2 regions of the Shewanella oncorhynchi genome follow, and region 1 is predicted to be linked to the other one. Evidence: predicted binding sites of a transcription regulator. Region 1 holds the regulator's gene; the other holds the start of a gene.
The links. Region 1 encodes sigma-54, which starts transcription at its own class of promoters, with help from an activator protein. Its sites were predicted from a motif close to GTTGGCACGNNNNTNGNNT; they were not measured.
Positions count from the first base shown of each region.

Region 2: the regulator sigma-54 is predicted to act here: its motif matches at 6,730-6,748, upstream of norV (anaerobic nitric oxide reductase flavorubredoxin).

Region 1 covers NZ_CP132914.1:732,963-741,735, forward strand. Annotated here, with positions in the region: gene RA178_RS03325 (YiaD family glycine zipper/OmpA-like lipoprotein) at 1-168, shown strand, start outside; gene RA178_RS03330 (molybdate ABC transporter substrate-binding protein) at 434-1,270, shown strand; gene mgtE (magnesium transporter) at 1,350-2,714, opposite strand; gene RA178_RS03340 (HPr family phosphocarrier protein) at 2,965-3,240, opposite strand; gene rapZ (RNase adapter RapZ) at 3,227-4,081, opposite strand; gene ptsN (PTS IIA-like nitrogen regulatory protein PtsN) at 4,078-4,521, opposite strand; gene hpf (ribosome hibernation promoting factor) at 4,524-4,811, opposite strand; gene RA178_RS03360 (RNA polymerase factor sigma-54) at 4,840-6,318, opposite strand; gene lptB (LPS export ABC transporter ATP-binding protein) at 6,426-7,157, opposite strand; gene lptA (lipopolysaccharide transport periplasmic protein LptA) at 7,154-7,708, opposite strand; gene lptC (LPS export ABC transporter periplasmic protein LptC) at 7,695-8,255, opposite strand; gene kdsC (3-deoxy-manno-octulosonate-8-phosphatase KdsC) at 8,252-8,773, opposite strand, start outside.
Region 2 covers NZ_CP132914.1:3,920,139-3,928,911, forward strand. Annotated here, with positions in the region: gene RA178_RS17460 (S46 family peptidase) at 1-289, opposite strand, end outside; gene RA178_RS17465 (aromatic amino acid transport family protein) at 559-1,734, opposite strand; gene gbpA (N-acetylglucosamine-binding protein GbpA) at 2,298-3,743, opposite strand; cyclic di-GMP riboswitch class I at 3,867-3,966, opposite strand; yybP-ykoY riboswitch at 4,190-4,293, shown strand; gene RA178_RS17475 (TMEM165/GDT1 family protein) at 4,377-4,931, shown strand; gene norR (nitric oxide reductase transcriptional regulator NorR) at 4,982-6,589, opposite strand; gene norV (anaerobic nitric oxide reductase flavorubredoxin) at 6,816-8,345, shown strand; gene norW (NADH:flavorubredoxin reductase NorW) at 8,338-8,773, shown strand, end outside.

The DNA of each region.
Region 1 (8,773 bases):
GTCCGTGCTAGCGAAGTGGGTAATTACTTGATGAGTAAAGGCGTTGCCTCTGCCCGTGTAAAATCAAAAGGTATGGGTGAAGCGAGTCCTATTGCATCAAATGCCAATGCAAATGGCCGAGCACAAAACCGCCGCGTTCAGATCGTACTAATACCAACGGGTAAATAGTCTGGTCTAAGCACAAAGTTCTCGCTGAAAAAGTCGCCTGGGGCGACTTTTTTGTTTTCAGTGGTGGGCTAATTGAGTGATTAGCTTGCCGTGTTTCAATTAGACAATTTGTCCTTTATGAAGCGCACCTTGAGTGACCTGCACCACAAACATATCACTGCTCATTACCTTGGGATGACTTCAGTTTGATCCCTTTATCGATTTCACGTTCTGTATGGGGATAAGTCACAAGAATGACTTTTAGTGCCTAAAGGAGAATATGACTATGATAAGCAAAAATGTGTTAGTAGCCTTGAGTTTAAGTCCTGTCATCATGGTGACAGCTGTACAAGGAGTGCCGATGAAAGCCGAACTGACCACAGGAGTCGCGCCGATAGAACTGCGCGCCGCAGGCAGTTTAAAGGCTGCGATGAATGATATTATTGCTGCTTATCAAGCACAGTCGCAAATGAGTGTTGTAGCGCAATATGCGCCCTCAGGTTTATTGTTAAAACGTATTCAAGAGGGCGAGAAAGTCGATATCTTTGCCTCGGCGAATATGAAACATCCACAGGCATTAGTGGATTCAGGTCAGGGCGAAGCAGTGCAAATGTTTGCCCGTAATCAACTCTGCGCCATTGCTCAAGACACAGTTCAGGTGACGAGTGCGACCTTACTCGATACCTTGTTAGATCCTAAGATTAAAGTCGGCACCTCAACCCCGAAAGCTGACCCCGCGGGTGATTATGCCTGGGCCATTTTTGCTAAGGCCGAAGTGGTAAAACCTAATGCGAAAGCCGCGTTAGAGACCAAGGCATTACAACTGACGGGCGGCCCTGAGAGCGTTAAACCGCCTAAAGATCGCAACCCCTATGGCTGGGTGATGGAAAACAAGCAAGCGGATATCTTTTTAACCTATTGCACTAATGCTGTGCTGGCTAAAAAAGAAGTGCCGAGTTTACAAATCATCGACTTACCGCAGGAACTCGCCGTGGGTGCCGACTATGGTTTACTGGTTTTACAAGGCGCTAATACTGCCGCTAAGCCGTTAGCTGAGTTTATTCTATCGACCAAAGGCCAAGCGATTTTGAGCAGTTATGGTTTCCAACCTCCGGCAAAATAGCCTTCTTTAGTTTTCCTGCGGGATAAAAAACGGCACCTTTGAGGTGCCGTTTTTGTTATTAGCTCAAACTGTTAAAGCGTTAGTTCATCAGGTATAGCGTCGCTAACCCGAGGAATGCGAACAGGCCAACCACGTCAGTGACTGTGGTGAGCACCATACCGCCAGCGAGGGCAGGATCGATTTTAAGTCGTTTTAAAATCAATGGAATACTCGCACCTGCAAGCCCTGCTACTGTCATATTGATCAGCATAGCGCTACCAATTAAGCCCGCCAGTGCCATATCATCCTTCCATAGCCACACGGCGATAAAGACTAAAATTGACCACATCAAGCCATTGAGAAAACCAATAGATAGCTCTTTACCGATAAGCCAGCGGGCGTTGCTTTGGCCGATATGGCCTAAAGCAATACCACGGATCACAAGCGCTAAGGTCTGATTACCGGCAACACCGCCCATGCTAGGGACAATCGTCATTAGGATGGCGATAGTGGCAAATTGCTCAATAGTGCCTTCAAACATATTGCTGACCGACGAGGCGAGCAGGGCGGCGAATAAGTTTATAGTGAGCCAGAGCGAGCGACGTAGGGTACTTTTTAGCACAGGACCAAAGGTATCTTCATCTCCATCCATCCCCGCCATCCCCATCATGGAATGTTCAGCATCTTCGCGGATAACATCGACTACGTCATCGATTGTGATACGCCCGAGCAGTTTACCATCACTGTCGACGACAGGTGCCGATACCCAGTCATTGCGTTCGAATTTCTGCGCGACTTCGCTGTCGGACATGCTCACCGGAATACTTTGAATATTGGGATCCATGATATTGCGAATTGTGGTGCTTGGCGCGCAAGTCAGCAGATCTGCCAGCCTAACCCCGCCAAGGACTTTGTCCTGTTTGTCGACCACATATAAGGTATCTGTGGTGTCGGGTAGGTTGCCCCTTTGCCGAAGATAGCGCAGCACCACATCGATATTCACATCGGGTCTTAAGGTGACTGTATCTGTGTTCATCAAGCTGCCGGCGGTCTCATCTGGATAAGATAGGGCTTGTTCTACCCTCAGGCGATTTTGTTCCGTCATCGACTGCAGCACTTGTTTGTAAACTGCGTCGGGTAGACTTCGCAGAATATAGGCGAGATCGTCGGTGTCCATGCTTGCTGTCGCTTTCGCGACTCGCTCAGGGCTCATGCTGCGGATAAGTGGGTCTTTGAGTTCTTCACTCAACTCATCGAGTATGTCGCCTATTTGTTCCTGATCGATGAGCTGCCACAATACTTGTCTGGCACTTGGCGGTGATGATTCTAAGATCAGCGCGATATCTGAGGCGGCCATTTTTTGCAGCATATTACGCACGTGTACGAACATGCCGCTGCTAAGCGCTTGGTTTAACTGGTCAAGACTATGTCCGGTGTGATCGTTTTCTGCATTATCTACGGGCATTTGTCCTCCATGGTGCGGCAAATTGGTTTGAGATCTTGGTGTTGGGCTATGATTTAGCGGTGACTAAGCGTCAGTCGATGACACAGATTAAGGCGGCTAAGGTAAGGTTAAGGCCAGCGCAATGACCGCTAGTGTAATCGCCTGTAGCTTGTATCGTCGAGCGACAAATGTTTTGCCATGTCTGAATGGCAAGTTTTTTAAACTAGACATGAAGTGAAACTAACGATGAAGTGCTTAGTGTGAAGTGAAACTAACAGGCTTCGTCAAACTTAGCGTCGATTAAGGCACAAATAGCATCGAGAGCCGGCTCTGCATCTGGGCCTTCGGCGATAAGCTTAATGGTTTTACCCATACCAGTTTCAAGCATCAGTAAGCCAAGTACACTGGCGGCCGATGCTTGTTTATCGCCTTGGATTAAGGTGATGGTCGCATCAAACTCGGAAGCCAGTACCACCAACTTAGTGGCGGCACGGGCATGTAAACCGAGCTTATTACAGATGGTTATCTGACGTTCAAGCTTTGGCATTATTGAGCTCTCGATGACGGGCATACACTTTATGTTTACCGTTACTAAAGCGTTTGGCCAATTGCTCTGCGACGTAAACCGATCTGTGCTGTCCACCTGTGCAGCCAATGGCCACAGTTAAATAACTGCGATTGTTACGCTCGAGGTGCGGCAGCCAAGTCTCCAGTAAATTTTCGATTTGCCAGATGAACTTATTAACCAGTGGTTGACGATTTAAGAACTCAGCTACGGGTTCATCTAAGCCAGTCAATGGCCGCAGCGCCAGCTCCCAGTGGGGATTGGGCAGGAAGCGCACATCGAACATAAAGTCGGCTTCGGTGGGCATTCCGTGCTTAAAGCCAAAGGACTCGAAGTTGATCACGAGTTCTTTATCGACACTACCAAGGAGAATTTGTCGGACTTGGTCGCTTAAATCATAGATATTCAAATTCGACGTATCTATGTAGTGATCGACCAGTTTTGACATAGGCTCAAGCAGTTTCCCCTCCAGCTTTATCGCTTCTTGCAAAGAGACTCGGCTCTTCGACAAAGGATGCAAACGGCGGGTTTCGCTGTAACGCTTGAGCAGAATTTTATCGCTGGAGTTAAGGAAGAAGCTCGTTAACTCAGTATCTGGAGGTAGGCTAGCGAGTTGTTTCACTAAGACCTTATCCTGCTCAGGCATGTTACGCACGTCGACACTGATGGCGACGAGATCGTTACTGCCTTTGAGTTGCTCAAGCAAACTGCCAATCAATGGCAAGGGAAGGTTATCGACACAATAATAGCCGAGATCTTCGAGTACCCTAAGGGCGACAGATTTGCCTGAGCCTGAGCGGCCCGACACTATGACCAGTTTCATCCAGTGATTACCTGATAGAGTTCCGTTTCATCATGCGTCTTGCGTAATTGCTTTAATATTTGCTTGTCGCTCAGCTTTTCGGCCATGCAAGACAAAGTACTTAAGTGCTGCTGACATTGGTCTGCAGGCACCAGTAGTGCAAATAAAATATCAACAGGTTGCTTATCGATAGCATCAAATGCTATCGGCTCTTCACACTTAATTAGTATGGCAATGGGCTGATCTATATCGGCTAGTCGACCATGTGGAATGGCGATGCCGTTACCTATACCTGTGCTCCCCATCTTTTCGCGCGCCACTAGGCTTTCGAATATCTCTTGAGATGAGAGGGTCGGGTACTGGGCAGCGACTAAGTCGCTGATGAGTTCCAGTACCTTTTTCTTGCTGCCCGGAGTGGCGCAGGTAGTGCACTCCGGCCGCAGTATGGTACAAAGTTCCATTATTAGTGTTTTGTTAACTTCTCTTTGTGTTTAATAACCTGACGGTCAAGCTTGTCAATCAGGGCGTCTATAGCGGCATACATGTCAGCATGCTCTGAAGTAGCAAAAACTTCACCACCTATGAGGTTTATTCTCGCTTCAGCAATTTGTTGCATTTTCTCAACATTGAGCACAACGTGCACATTATTGATCTGTTCGAAATGGCGTTCAAGTTTTGAAAACTTTTCTTCTACATATGCACGTAACGATTCGGTAATTTCGACATGGTGTCCACTTAGGTTTATTTGCATAGAAACGTCCTCCGATATCCACTGTAGGTTATAAACTTTTACGCTGATTAGAAGGTGGAATAAGCATAGCCTCTCGGTACTTCGCAATGGTTCTGCGGGCTACGTTGATCCCTTGTTCTGCCAGAAGTTGTGCCATCTTGCTATCGCTTAATGGTTTTTTCTGGTTTTCCGCTGCCACCAGTTTCTTTATAAAGGCTCTGATTGCTGTGGATGAGCACTCACCACCATCGTCAGTACCGACGTGGCTAGAGAAGAAGTATTTTAGTTCAAAAAGTCCCTTAGGGGTATGCATGTATTTTTGAGTTGTGACCCGTGAGATGGTGGACTCATGCATTTCTACCGCTTCGGCAATATCGTTAAGCACCATAGGCTTCATGGCTTCTTCACCGTACTCAAAGAAACCTTGCTGATATTGCACTATGCAATTAGCAACTTTAAGCAAAGTGTCGTTACGGCTTTCTAGACTCTTAATAAACCATTTAGCCTCTTGCAGATGGCCGCGAATAAATTGGCTATCGGCTTGGTTTTTTGTGCTGCGTGCCATAGAAGCATAATGTTGATTTACATTGATTTTGGGCATGCAGTCAGGATTAAGCTCAACGACCCAGCGGCCATTTTTCTTCGACACAGACACATCTGGGATAACGTATTCGTCATTATTGGGCGTGATCAACAAACCTGGGCGAGGATTGAGGGTTTGGATGAGTGCTATACCATCCCTTAATTCATCTTCTTTTAATTTAGTCTTACGCATCAATAACCTAAAATCACGGGCGGCGATCAGATCTAAATGATCTTTGATCAGCATGCGGGCGTTTTCTAGGTTGGGAGTATCAGCGGCGAAATGCGACAGTTGGATCAGCAGGCATTCACTTAAATCGCGTGCAGCAACGCCTATGGGATCAAAATGCTGAATGCGCTTGAGTACGGCTTCGACTTCGTCAAGCTCAACTTCAGGATTGCCCATGGCTTCGAGAATTTCTTCAGTGCTTTGGGTGAGATAGCCCTGATCGTCGATGGCATCAATAATGGCGGTGGCAATGGCTAAATCGGTTTCAGAAAACGGCGTGAGGTTTTTTTGCCATTCTAAGTGTTCGTACAAACCTTCACTGGTCTCACCTTGGAAGGGCATATCGTCTTCACGACTGCCGCCGGGGCCTGAGTTTGGGGAGGCGGTAAACACTTCATCCCATGTGGTGTCCATGGGGAGCTCATCGGGCATGGATTCTTTGGTTAGCGACTCTGCCGTGTCTATGGTGGAGCTGTCTTTTTCTGGTGGCAGAGTGCTAGATTCACTGAAATCCGTATCGGATAGCGTTTGGTTTACAGGGGTTTTAGTGGCGTCGAATTGATCCTCTTCCAGCTCGAGAAGGGGATTAGAATCTAATGCTTGCTGGATCTCTTGCTGCAGTTCTAATGACGACAGTTGCAACAGACGTATAGCCTGTTGTAATTGTGGCGTCATGGTTAACTGTTGACCCAGTTTGAGCTGGAGTGACGCTTTCATGTTACCGCTGATCCCTACGTTATTATTGTTGGATGAGGTCGCTTATTATCATTTTGAGTGAAGCCCAATGGCGGTATAAATTGCCTCCATTGGCTTCGCTCGATTAACTATAGCCTGAATTGTTCACCTAAGTACACAGCCCTAACTTGCTGATTGTCTAAGATCTCTGCTGGAGTTCCTTCGGCAATCAGGTTTCCGTGACTCACAATATAAGCATGTTCACATACATCTAATGTCTCGCGGACATTATGGTCTGTGATCAGTACGCCAAGGCCGCGACTTTTGAGTTGTTCGATAATCTTCTTGATGTCGATAACCGAAATAGGATCGACGCCAGCAAACGGTTCATCGAGCAAAATGAACTTAGGATTAGCGGCTAAAGCCCGCGCAATTTCGACGCGACGACGTTCGCCACCCGACAATGACATGCCTTGGCTGTCACGGATGTGGGTGATATGAAACTCTTCGAGCAGATGTTCTAGTTCTTCTTCTCGTTCTTCATTTTTAAGTTCTTTACGAGTTTGCAGTACGGCCATGATGTTGTCATGAACAGTTAGCTTACGAAAGATACTGGCTTCTTGCGGTAAGTAACCTATGCCTTTGCGGGCACGCAGATGCATAGGATCTGCGGTTAAATCATCATCGTCGATAAAGATATGTCCCTTATCGCTCTTCACTAGCCCGACAACCATGTAAAAGGTCGTGGTTTTACCTGCACCGTTTGGACCGAGTAGGCCAACGACTTGACCGGTTTTTACCGTCAGACTGACGTCTTTAACCACTTGGCGACTCTTGTAACTTTTCGCCAGATTTTGTGCTCTTAAGGTGATTTGGGTCATTTAGAGTCCTGCTTTTTTACAGGTTTATCCGCCGGAGCGTCTGATTTAGCATCATCTTGATAGTTTTCAGGCTGAATAATAGTGATCACGCGATCGTCACCACTGCCAGTACTCTCGGCCATCAATTTCTGTTGAATCATGTTATAGCGGATTAAATTGCCTGTAACTTGGCTACCCGCTTGATCTAATGACGCCATACCTTTCAGTGTTAAGGTGCGGCTTGCCATATCGTAACGAATTTCTTTCGCGCTAGCCGATGCAGGACGGCCATCGTCTAATATTTGGCTATACGTAGCAGGGTTACCTGTGGCGACCAAAGTTTTGCTATTTTCACCTTCAGCGGAAAATGCACGCAGTTCATTTGCTTGGATTTTTATTGAGCCTTGGGTAACTTCAACCGGACCAAAGAAAATGATCTGGTTGTTTTTGATATCCGCAGTTTGGCTCACAGCTTTAATTTTGACTTCTTGCTTTAAGTCGCCGACTTTCGCGAAAGCACTCATGCTCATAATTAGCATTAGGCTGGCAAGTAATACGTTATTTTGCTTCATATGTTCCTACTACCTGACTGGTCAATTGCACTTCTTGCGCGTTGAGGTCGGCATAAAGGCCTTGGCCTTGAATATTAAAATCTTTCCCTGTGACGTAAATGGTACGGTCAGAGGTCATTATCATAGTGTTGAGATCGAGTTCCAGATAACTGGTGGACAAGGTCTGAATCGGTTCTTCTGGGCTAATGGCATCGATAATAACATTATTTTCTAATACAACCTTGCCAGTTTCCTTGTTTAGCTTGCCCTGATCTGCCCTGAGTTGCCATTGTGCTTTACCTTGGTCTGGATAAACAAGATAAACAGGTTGAGTAAAGAAAGTTTGATTCGTTGAATCATAATGTTCCATGTGTTTCGCCGTCACACGGCTATTCACTAGTCCTTGCTCATTGAACTCAACACTGCGCAGATCTTCAACGATGAAATCTGGGGTATTTTGATCTTTTACTCTGTTATCGGAATCACCGCTGTGTTTGTTCTGGACCTGCCAGTAAAGCGCTAGTGCAGTTCCAAAAAAAGCGATAATCGCGAGTGTCACACGACTCATATACTCATTCCATGGGCCGAAGTGAATTTATTTTGACTTAGGAGTAACAGATCTGTGAGTTCACGCAGTGCACCGTGGCCACCATTGAGCGTAGTCACAAAATGGGCGTGTTGGCGTACATAGGGGTGGCCGTCAGCAACACTGACCGCTAAACCGACGACATTCATCACGGGGAGATCGACAATATCATCACCGATATAAGCCACTTCTTCTGGGGTGACACCATAAAGTGCGAGCAATGCTTCATAGGGCTCGAACTTATTGTCTACGCCTTGGTAAATATGGGTAACACCAAGGGCTGTCATACGGTTTTCAACGATTTTGGATTGACGTCCTGTGATCACGGCGAGGTTGAAACCGCTGGTGAGTAGTGAGCGCACGCCATAACCGTCACGGGTATGGAAGGCTTTGAGCTCTTCGCCACTATTGCTCAAGTAAATACGGCCGTCGGAAAACACCCCATCGACGTCACAAATCAACAGTTTAATCTTTTGCGCGCGTTGCCACACATCATCACT
Region 2 (8,773 bases), 1.8 Mb from region 1:
ACAGGTTTTTCTCAGGAGTGGAGTTGTATTGAATCGCTCCATAGGCACAGTGATGGTTAGTCACGACTAGGCCCTTTGGCGATACAAATGATGCAGTGCAACCGCCGAGGCTTATCACGGCATTCATCGGGAATTCGGTGAGTTTAGAAATCGATTTTGCATCAATTTCAAGGCCTTTTGCTTTCAGCTCATCAGCCATAGCAGGCAGTTGATGGGGCTGCCACATACCTTCGTCAGCCTGTGCGCCAAAACTAGCGGCCACGGCAACTGTGAGTAACCATTTTTTCATTGTGTTAAGTCCGTTTTATGTGAATGAAGCCACGCGCAAGCTGGGCCATTTTCTCGTTTTAATAGCGTTGTTTTAATTTTAAATAACTGTGCTAAAACCCAGCATCACTCGCTTTAAAACCTAAAAAGCAAAAAGTCAGGCCGGGGCCTGACTTTATCACATGCGACACTCTCTATAACAGACTCTGAAAAACTCGCTTACAAAGCAAATACATTTAATCAAAGTTACCCAGATGTATTCGCTAAAAAGCCCTCATCTATCGCAATGAATTAGATCCCAACAAATAGTTGGGCACCCACAATCACGGCACCTAACAAGCCTGCAATGACTAATGCAACAGATCCGCCAGACACTTGATAACCACCCAGCTGCGACTGACGTTGACGCAGTGCCATAACAATTGGCAAGAAGATAATCATCACGACCAATGGTACGGCCGCAAATCCCAGTACCGCCACAAAGCCTTCAGGCAAATACAAGGCACACAAAACAGGCGGAATAAAGGTGAGTAACCAAGTTTGAATACGACCGGCAAACGTTTCTTTGGCACGAGTTAATTCGGCGATAAAGTCATATAAACTTAAGGTCACACCGAGGAATGAGGTCACTAAAGCTAAGTCAGCGAATAATGAAATACATTTGCTGATCCAAGGCGTATGAGCAATATCCTGCAATGCCGTGACGAGTGAAGGTAGTGAACCTTCAAAACTATTCACCTCATATCCGCCTACTGTGCCTAAAGTCACCAATAACCACAGAACATAACAAGCGAGTGGGATCGTCGAGCCGATTAACAACACCTTACGCAGTGATACCGCATCGCCATCGAGATAACGCACTAAAGTGGCGATACAAACGTGGAAACCAAACGAAGTAAACACTACGGGAATTGCCGCCATCCAATTGCTGGTCATAGACTCGGCAATCGCGCCAGTTGCCATGCTAGCAATACTGACTTCGGGCAATAAAAATAATACCACCACCACGAGCAATAGAATCATTAACGAAAATAGGAAACGTGAAACTTTATCGACCCAAGCAACACCTAGCGCCGCAAAGCCACCGAGCACCAGTGTAAATAACAACACTGCGACTTGATTATCGAGCACGATATCAAACATGTTCTTCGCTTTAAGCACTAATAGCGATGACCCACCGGTGAGATAAGCGGCGGTCAAAGCAAATAATAAACTTAAGAAAGAAGCGCCTTGAATTATTTGACCTTTTTTACCCAGTAACTTACCCGTAATAGCATGCACGTTATCCCCCACGCCAGTGCGTAAGTTAATTTCGAGCATAAGTAATGAGGTATAGGCGGACACGCCCCAAATAACGACGAGTAACACTAAAGCAGGGATAATACCTAAAGCCGCTGTGGCTAAAGGTAACGCTAACATACCTGCGCCAATGGCCGTCCCGGCAACGATGGCGATCGAGCCTAACATTTTTGAATTCACACAATAGTCCTGTTCAATAATTAATTATTATTTTATTTGAGTAAGATTTGAACCGATAAAGCCTTGCGTCTTAAATCGAAATAAGCGACACATCACTTAAAGCATCCAATCAGATCTCGACCTAGCAGATCAATTGGCCCCAATAGCTTTTGAATGTTTCAACCCAGTAGCCATTGAGGCTAACTAAATCGATTATTGAAAAATGGCATGACTTTCAATTGTGATAGCCCAAATTAATGTACCGATATAAGCATCGATTAAATAGATAGTTTGGGACATTAACAGAGCCAAACCCAGTGGGCAAGCCAGTTGTGAACAAAGAAGGGTAGCAAACGGTACGGTAACAACTTAATAGCGCTGTGATAAACGAAAATAAACAAGCCAACAAAAGCGCTACCTTTGTTGAAAATATATCGGATGCAGCATTGAGCTTAAACCGAGGTAAAGCGCATCTTTCACCATCGAGAGCATGCAAAATATGGGCTTAAACACACGGATATGTTTAAGCCCAATGACACCTTTTTGAAGCTAGGTTAGCTCAAAAAGTTAATTTACAGCTCAGTCCACGCCATAGCCCAAGAAGCGCCAACACCTGGCTCAAATCCTGTGGCAGAAGCCGACCACTGCACGCAATAGCCGCTATAAGGGAATGGCTTACATTGATACACTTTGCCATTTTTAGGCTGTAACACTGTAGTACCTGCAACGTAACCTTTCACGCCTGCTGGGAATACAAAATCAGCTTCTGGTGCAGGAGCTTGATCCTTTAAGAAGAGATCAAAGTTCTGCTGAATAACATCACCTTGTTTAGGCTCAGCTTTTACCTGCAAATGATAATGCCCAGCTTTAGGCTCAACGACGTCTAACACTAAGCTAGCACTGGTATTGTTAACAGTTTGGCTCACAAAACCTGCCGCTGTGCCATCATGGCTAAACAAATACGCTGACACTAGCATCTCGGCGTTACTGGTCACATCAAAGCTGACCTTCGCCGCACCATCGATAATTTGATAATCGTCGGCAAGTGAAGTGACTTCTAAGCTGTTGCCCGGAGCAGGAGCTAAATCAAATCCTACTTCGACACGCTCAATACCTGAGTTTTTCGCTGTAAAAATGTCGTTTTTGCCATACACAGGCTCAATCACACCCGATGCATTTTTTTGTCCCGCTTTTAACTGGGACTGCTGGGCATTAATCGCGCTTGCTAATAGGAAAGGCCAATTTTGTTTATCACCTTGAGTCGCATCGCTAATGGTAATGACTGTTTGCTTAGCCGCTTGCTCACCATTGGCGTCAAACACCCGGGTCATCACTTTATCGCCTGCTTTTAGATCGAGTGACGGATTGATATCCCCCACATCTTGCCATTCACTCGGCACAATAGGACCCGAGCCCAAGTTCACATCGATAGCATTGTAGAAACTATTCGTCGTATCTCCCACTTCCCACACGGCCAAGATCACTTGATAACCACTGCGACCTTCTGGCACGTAGCAGTCATGGGTCACTAACTTAGGCGGCTGTTCCATACCACCATCAACTACGCAAAAGGGAGCTAAGTCAAAGCTCGCTCGGCTCAAAGCTTGGTTTGGGTTCCAATCTTGGCGAGTTAAATAGTAACGCCAATTACGGGTGACATGATTTGCAGTGAACTGCCAACTGAATTTATTCCAGCCCGATTTAATATCCGTCTTTGCCCAACGGCTCGGACTTTGTTCATCCAAAGGTGAAAAAGCACCATTGCCAGCACTCGCCAGTTTGCCATCAGCAGGACCTGATTCAGGAAAACCCGATGGCCCCTCAACACTTTGTGGCTCCCATTGCACCGCACCACAATTGGCATTTTTACCTGTTTTACAGGCATATGAACGCGATTCAGGTGCCACAACATAACCGTGCGCCTGCGCAGAGATACTCACAAACGCATTCGTCGCCATTACTGCCGCGGCCAATAAACTCAATTTAGAAATAGGGGAAAAAACAGTAGAATTTGCCACTTTAATGCACTCCATTGATTGCCTATCATCCTAAACATAATGATAGGCTTAGATATAAAAGTGGTATTTGGGCAAACAACAGCATTAAACAGCAGTCGTTTATCTTTCACAGAAATCGAATTCTGCGGCAACTCCGCTATCTTAGTTCACTAAAAAATCCATTTACAACCTTAGACCGGAAGCTTTGCGTCCTAACTTTTCAATTAGTTTGCCAAATACAGTCGTTATCATTGAGTCACTACGAGTTAACAGTATGTAACTAAGTAGAAATGACTTGGCTAAATTAGCAACAAAAGACAACGTTGTCAAAAAATAATTCATTTATATTCATTAAGTTACAGAATGTGAATCGGTATTTTTCTGACACCCGTCAAACATTTATCAGCACCTACTGTTATAAACTCGTGCTTGAAACTAAATCTTACCTAGGTATAATGCCCACCTCGCTTCGGGGGAGTAGCTAACTGGATTTCGAGCCATCGTCATCTAGGGTGAACATCAACATACTTGGCAACATGCCATGGTGTTCACAGCAAATCATAGATTTGCCCAGCAAGACCTGAGCACAATGACCGCACCTAGGGGTGGACGGTTTATTGTGCTTATGTCATAACCACCCCTAAAGGATCACACTTGGAAGCCCTACTTGCCTCAACCTTTACGGTTGCTATCGCCGAAATTGGTGATAAAACTCAATTACTTGCACTAATCCTCGCCGCAAGATTTAAAAATAAAACCGCCATTATTTTAGGTATTTTGCTGTCGACATTATTTAACCATTTTGCCGCAGCTTGGATTGGCCAATGGGCCATTAACTGGGTAAGCCCAGATCTTGCACGTTATTTAGTGGCCGCGTCCTTCTTTGCAATCGCTCTTTGGGTGTTAATCCCCGATAAAGTCGATGCAGAGGAGAGTCGTTTCTATAAAATGGGCCCCTTTCTCGCCACCTTTATCCTGTTTTTTATCGCCGAAATGGGGGATAAAACGCAAATCGCAACTGTGGTATTAGCCGCAAAATACGATTCATTAACTATGGTGGTTGCTGGCACAACCTTAGGTATGCTGCTTGCTAACGTACCCGTAGTGATCGCAGGCCACTTCAGCGCCGAAAAATTACCTATGTTGTGGATACACCGTGGCTGCGCCGTATTGTTCGCACTCTTAGGCGTAGCAACACTGTTCTTCTAAGAATCGAGGCTGGGGTTTTGCTGCAGAATAAAATCTCTTCACGCAATATTTTATTCTTTTAAACCTAACCGTTTTGCAAGTCGGTGCAAATTACCTGTATCGATTTGCAATATTCTTGCACACGCAGCCCAATTTTGTTGATTCGCGGCTAAAACTTGACGAATAAGTTGACGCTGATATCTCTCAGTCGCAGCCTTAAGCCCCAGCATAACACTGGAATTATCTTTCGATTGTCCCTCAAGACAGGCCGACTCAGACCTAAATGCTAATTCACTGGCTGGCGTTGCGGCATCTGATGGTCTATCTTCGTCGACTGTTCTGTGTGCTTGATTCATCAAAGAATCGAGCTGAAAATGTTTATCACTTAAGCTGATATAAGCCGTTTTTAGCTCGGCTTTCGCCAACACCGCAGCCCTGTGTATCGCATGCTCTAGCTCACGCACATTACCCGGCCATGTGTATTGCTCTAATAACTGCTGCGCTGCGGGTGTGATATTGATATGGGTGAGTCCTAACTTCGCTTTACAACGTTCAAGAAAAAAACCTGTCAGCATAACAATATCTTGCCCACGCTCTCTTAATGGTGCTACGTGGATAGGAAATACGCTCAACCTATGGTAAAGGTCGAAACGAAAACGCCCTTCCGTTGCCTCTTGGTGCAAAATTCGATTAGTGGCGGCAATAATCCGAGTATTCACTTTTAGGCTCTTATCACTGCCCACTCGCTGTAATTCACCGTATTGTAAAACCCTCAATAACTTAGCTTGCAGCCCCAAGGGAAGCTCCCCGATTTCATCTAAAAACAAGGTCCCCTTGTCAGCGAGTTCAAACTTGCCTTGCCTATGACTGATAGCCCCCGTAAATGCCCCTTTTACATGTCCAAATAACTCGCTTTCGGCGACGGACTCAGGCAATGCAGCGCAGTTCAAATAGATAAGTGATTTATCGGCTCTGGTCGATTGATTATGTATCGCCGCGGCCACTAACTCCTTACCCACGCCAGTTTCGCCAGTAATTAATACCGATAAATCAGTGCCTGCCACGGCACTTATCTGCTGCTTTAGCGATTGGATCTGTTTGGATTGCCCTATGATCTCCTGCTGACTAGCAGGACGATTGAGCACCTCAGTGCCATTGGAAACTTCAACAACTTGGGATTCTAGCTGTTGCATCAATAACGCAGTATTAAGACTGGCTGCGGCCAGTGCGCTGATCACACGCAACTCGCTATCACTAAAATCATCAAACTGATGAGGGTTGAAACCATCAATGGTGAGCGCCCCAATTAAGCGATCGTTCGCGATTAGTGGTAAACCAATGCAAGCATGTACATGTAAGTTCGCACTATGATGTGGAATTAAACCATCATACGGATCAGGAAGTTCACTGTCGGCCGGGAAACGAACCACATCGCCAGCACGGGCGATAGCCTCTAATCTCGGATGTTCACTAATTTGAAAGCGCCGCCCTAACACTTCGGCAAAGAGCCCATCTATCGCCAAGGGGACAAATTGCTGCTCCCGAAATGCCAATAATGCCGCAGCATCACAATTGACACGCCGCCTGACCACTGCCAACAAACGCTCAAATCTGTCTTGCGTCGACACGCCGACAGTTAAATCTAAGGCTAACTGAGTTAAATCAGCATGGGCACTCATAGTACATCCACAGTCAAATAAAGTCATATTGACAACAGTGTAATGTCAATTTGACTAATATCAAATTGTCATTATGACATCAGCAAGTGATTTAAAATGTTGAAATACGCTAATACCAATAAAAATCAAAACCTTAAAATATTGGCATGGTGAGTGCAATAAGAGATTTAACTAAATAAGCAAGATTTACGTAGCGCATTCATTATTAATTATCACAGGTGTATTTATGACTATTCATGTAAAAAACAATATCCACTGGGTGGGTCAACGCGATTGGGAAGTGCAAGATTTTCATGGTACTGAGTACAAGATAACTAAAGGCACAAGCTACAATAGCTACCTTATCCGTGAAGAAAAAACCGTGTTAATTGATACAGTTGATCATCGGTTTAGCCAGCAATTCTTACAAAATCTTGAAGCTGAAATTAATTTAACCGACATAGACTATATTGTGATGAACCATGCAGAGGAAGACCACTCAGGCGCCCTGACTGCATTAATGGCCAAAATTCCTAACACACCAATTTACTGCAGTGAAAATGCGGTCGACTCCATTGTAGGACATCACCACCACCCAGAATGGAATTTCATTACCGTAAAGACAGGTGATAGTTTAGCAATAGGCAATGGTAAGCAACTGATATTTATCGAAGCACCTATGTTGCATTGGCCAGATAGCATGATGACATACCTCACCGAAGATGCGGTTTTATTCAGTAACGATGCCTTTGGCCAGCACTATTGCGATGAACATTTATTCAATGATGAGGTTGATCAAAATGAATTAATGGAGCAATGCCTACGGTACTACTCAAACATTTTAACGCCCTTTAGCAGCCTAGTAACGGCTAAAATTCACGAAGTATTAAGCTTTAATTTACCTGTAGATATGATCGCAACTTCACACGGCATTGTGTGGCGTGATAATCCAGCCCAAATTATTCACCAATATTTAGCTTGGGCCGACGCTTATCAAGAAGACCGCATCACGATTCTCTACGACTCTATGTCCAATAATACTCGCATGATGGCCGACGGTATTGCTCAAGGTATCCATGATATTGACCCCAATGTAGCGGTAAAAGTGTATAACGTCGCACGTCATGATAAAAACGAAATCCTTGCACAGGCATTTAGGTCAAAAGGTATTTTAGTCGGCTCATCCACCATGAATAATGTGATGATGCCTAAAATTGCCGCCATGCTTGAAGAAATCACGGGCCTGCGTTTTCGCAATAAAAAGGCGGCAGCTTTTGGTAGTTATGGCTGGAATGGCGGCGCAGTCGATAGAATTCACACTCGTTTGATGGATGCTGGTTTCGAAACTTCAGTGGGATTAAAAGTCAAATGGCGTCCCGATCGTGATGCGATGCAAGAATGCCGTCAGCACGGCCAGCGAATCGCGCGAGAATGGGCATTGCGTCCCCTCGATAGCGCTAATAGTCGCTCTATCATTAATCAAGTCATGTCAAAACCTAGCCAAGCCACCACGGCCAGTCAAACAGCTGAAAATACTGCTACTAATAACGTCCCTATGACTGCACCGATTGCAACAAAAGCGTGCGAATTAAATGATACACAATCAATGATTTGCACCGTTTGCCAATGGGTTTACGACCCTGAAAAAGGAGAACCTAATCAAGATATCATTGCTGGCACACCTTGGACTCAAGTGGCCGAAGACTTCCTCTGTCCCGAATGTGGCCTAGGTAAAAGCGTTTTCGCTGTCATAAAAAATGAGGTGACTAATGCCTAAGCCAATCGTCATTATCGGCAGTGGATTCGCGGCATATCAGCTAGTCAAAACACTGCGACGTTTAAACCGCGAACAACCGATTACAGTTATCACAGCCGACTCTGGTGACGAATACCATAAACCAGATTTAAGCCATGTGTTTAGCCTTAAAAAAATGGCGTCAGACCTCATAAAATTGACCGCGACTGAATTTGCACATGAGCAACAAATTGATGTGATAAATCACTGTGAAGTCATAAAAATAGATAAAGTTCGTCAGGTAGTATGTTGCCATCAAGGACGCGAAATTGCGTACAAAAAATTAGTGCTTGCCACAGGTGCACGGCCCTTTATTCCACCTATAGAGGGGGATGGCGTCGATATCATCCATACAGTTAACAGCTTAATGGAGTATCAGGCCTGCGAAGCAGACATCCATGGTGCGAGGA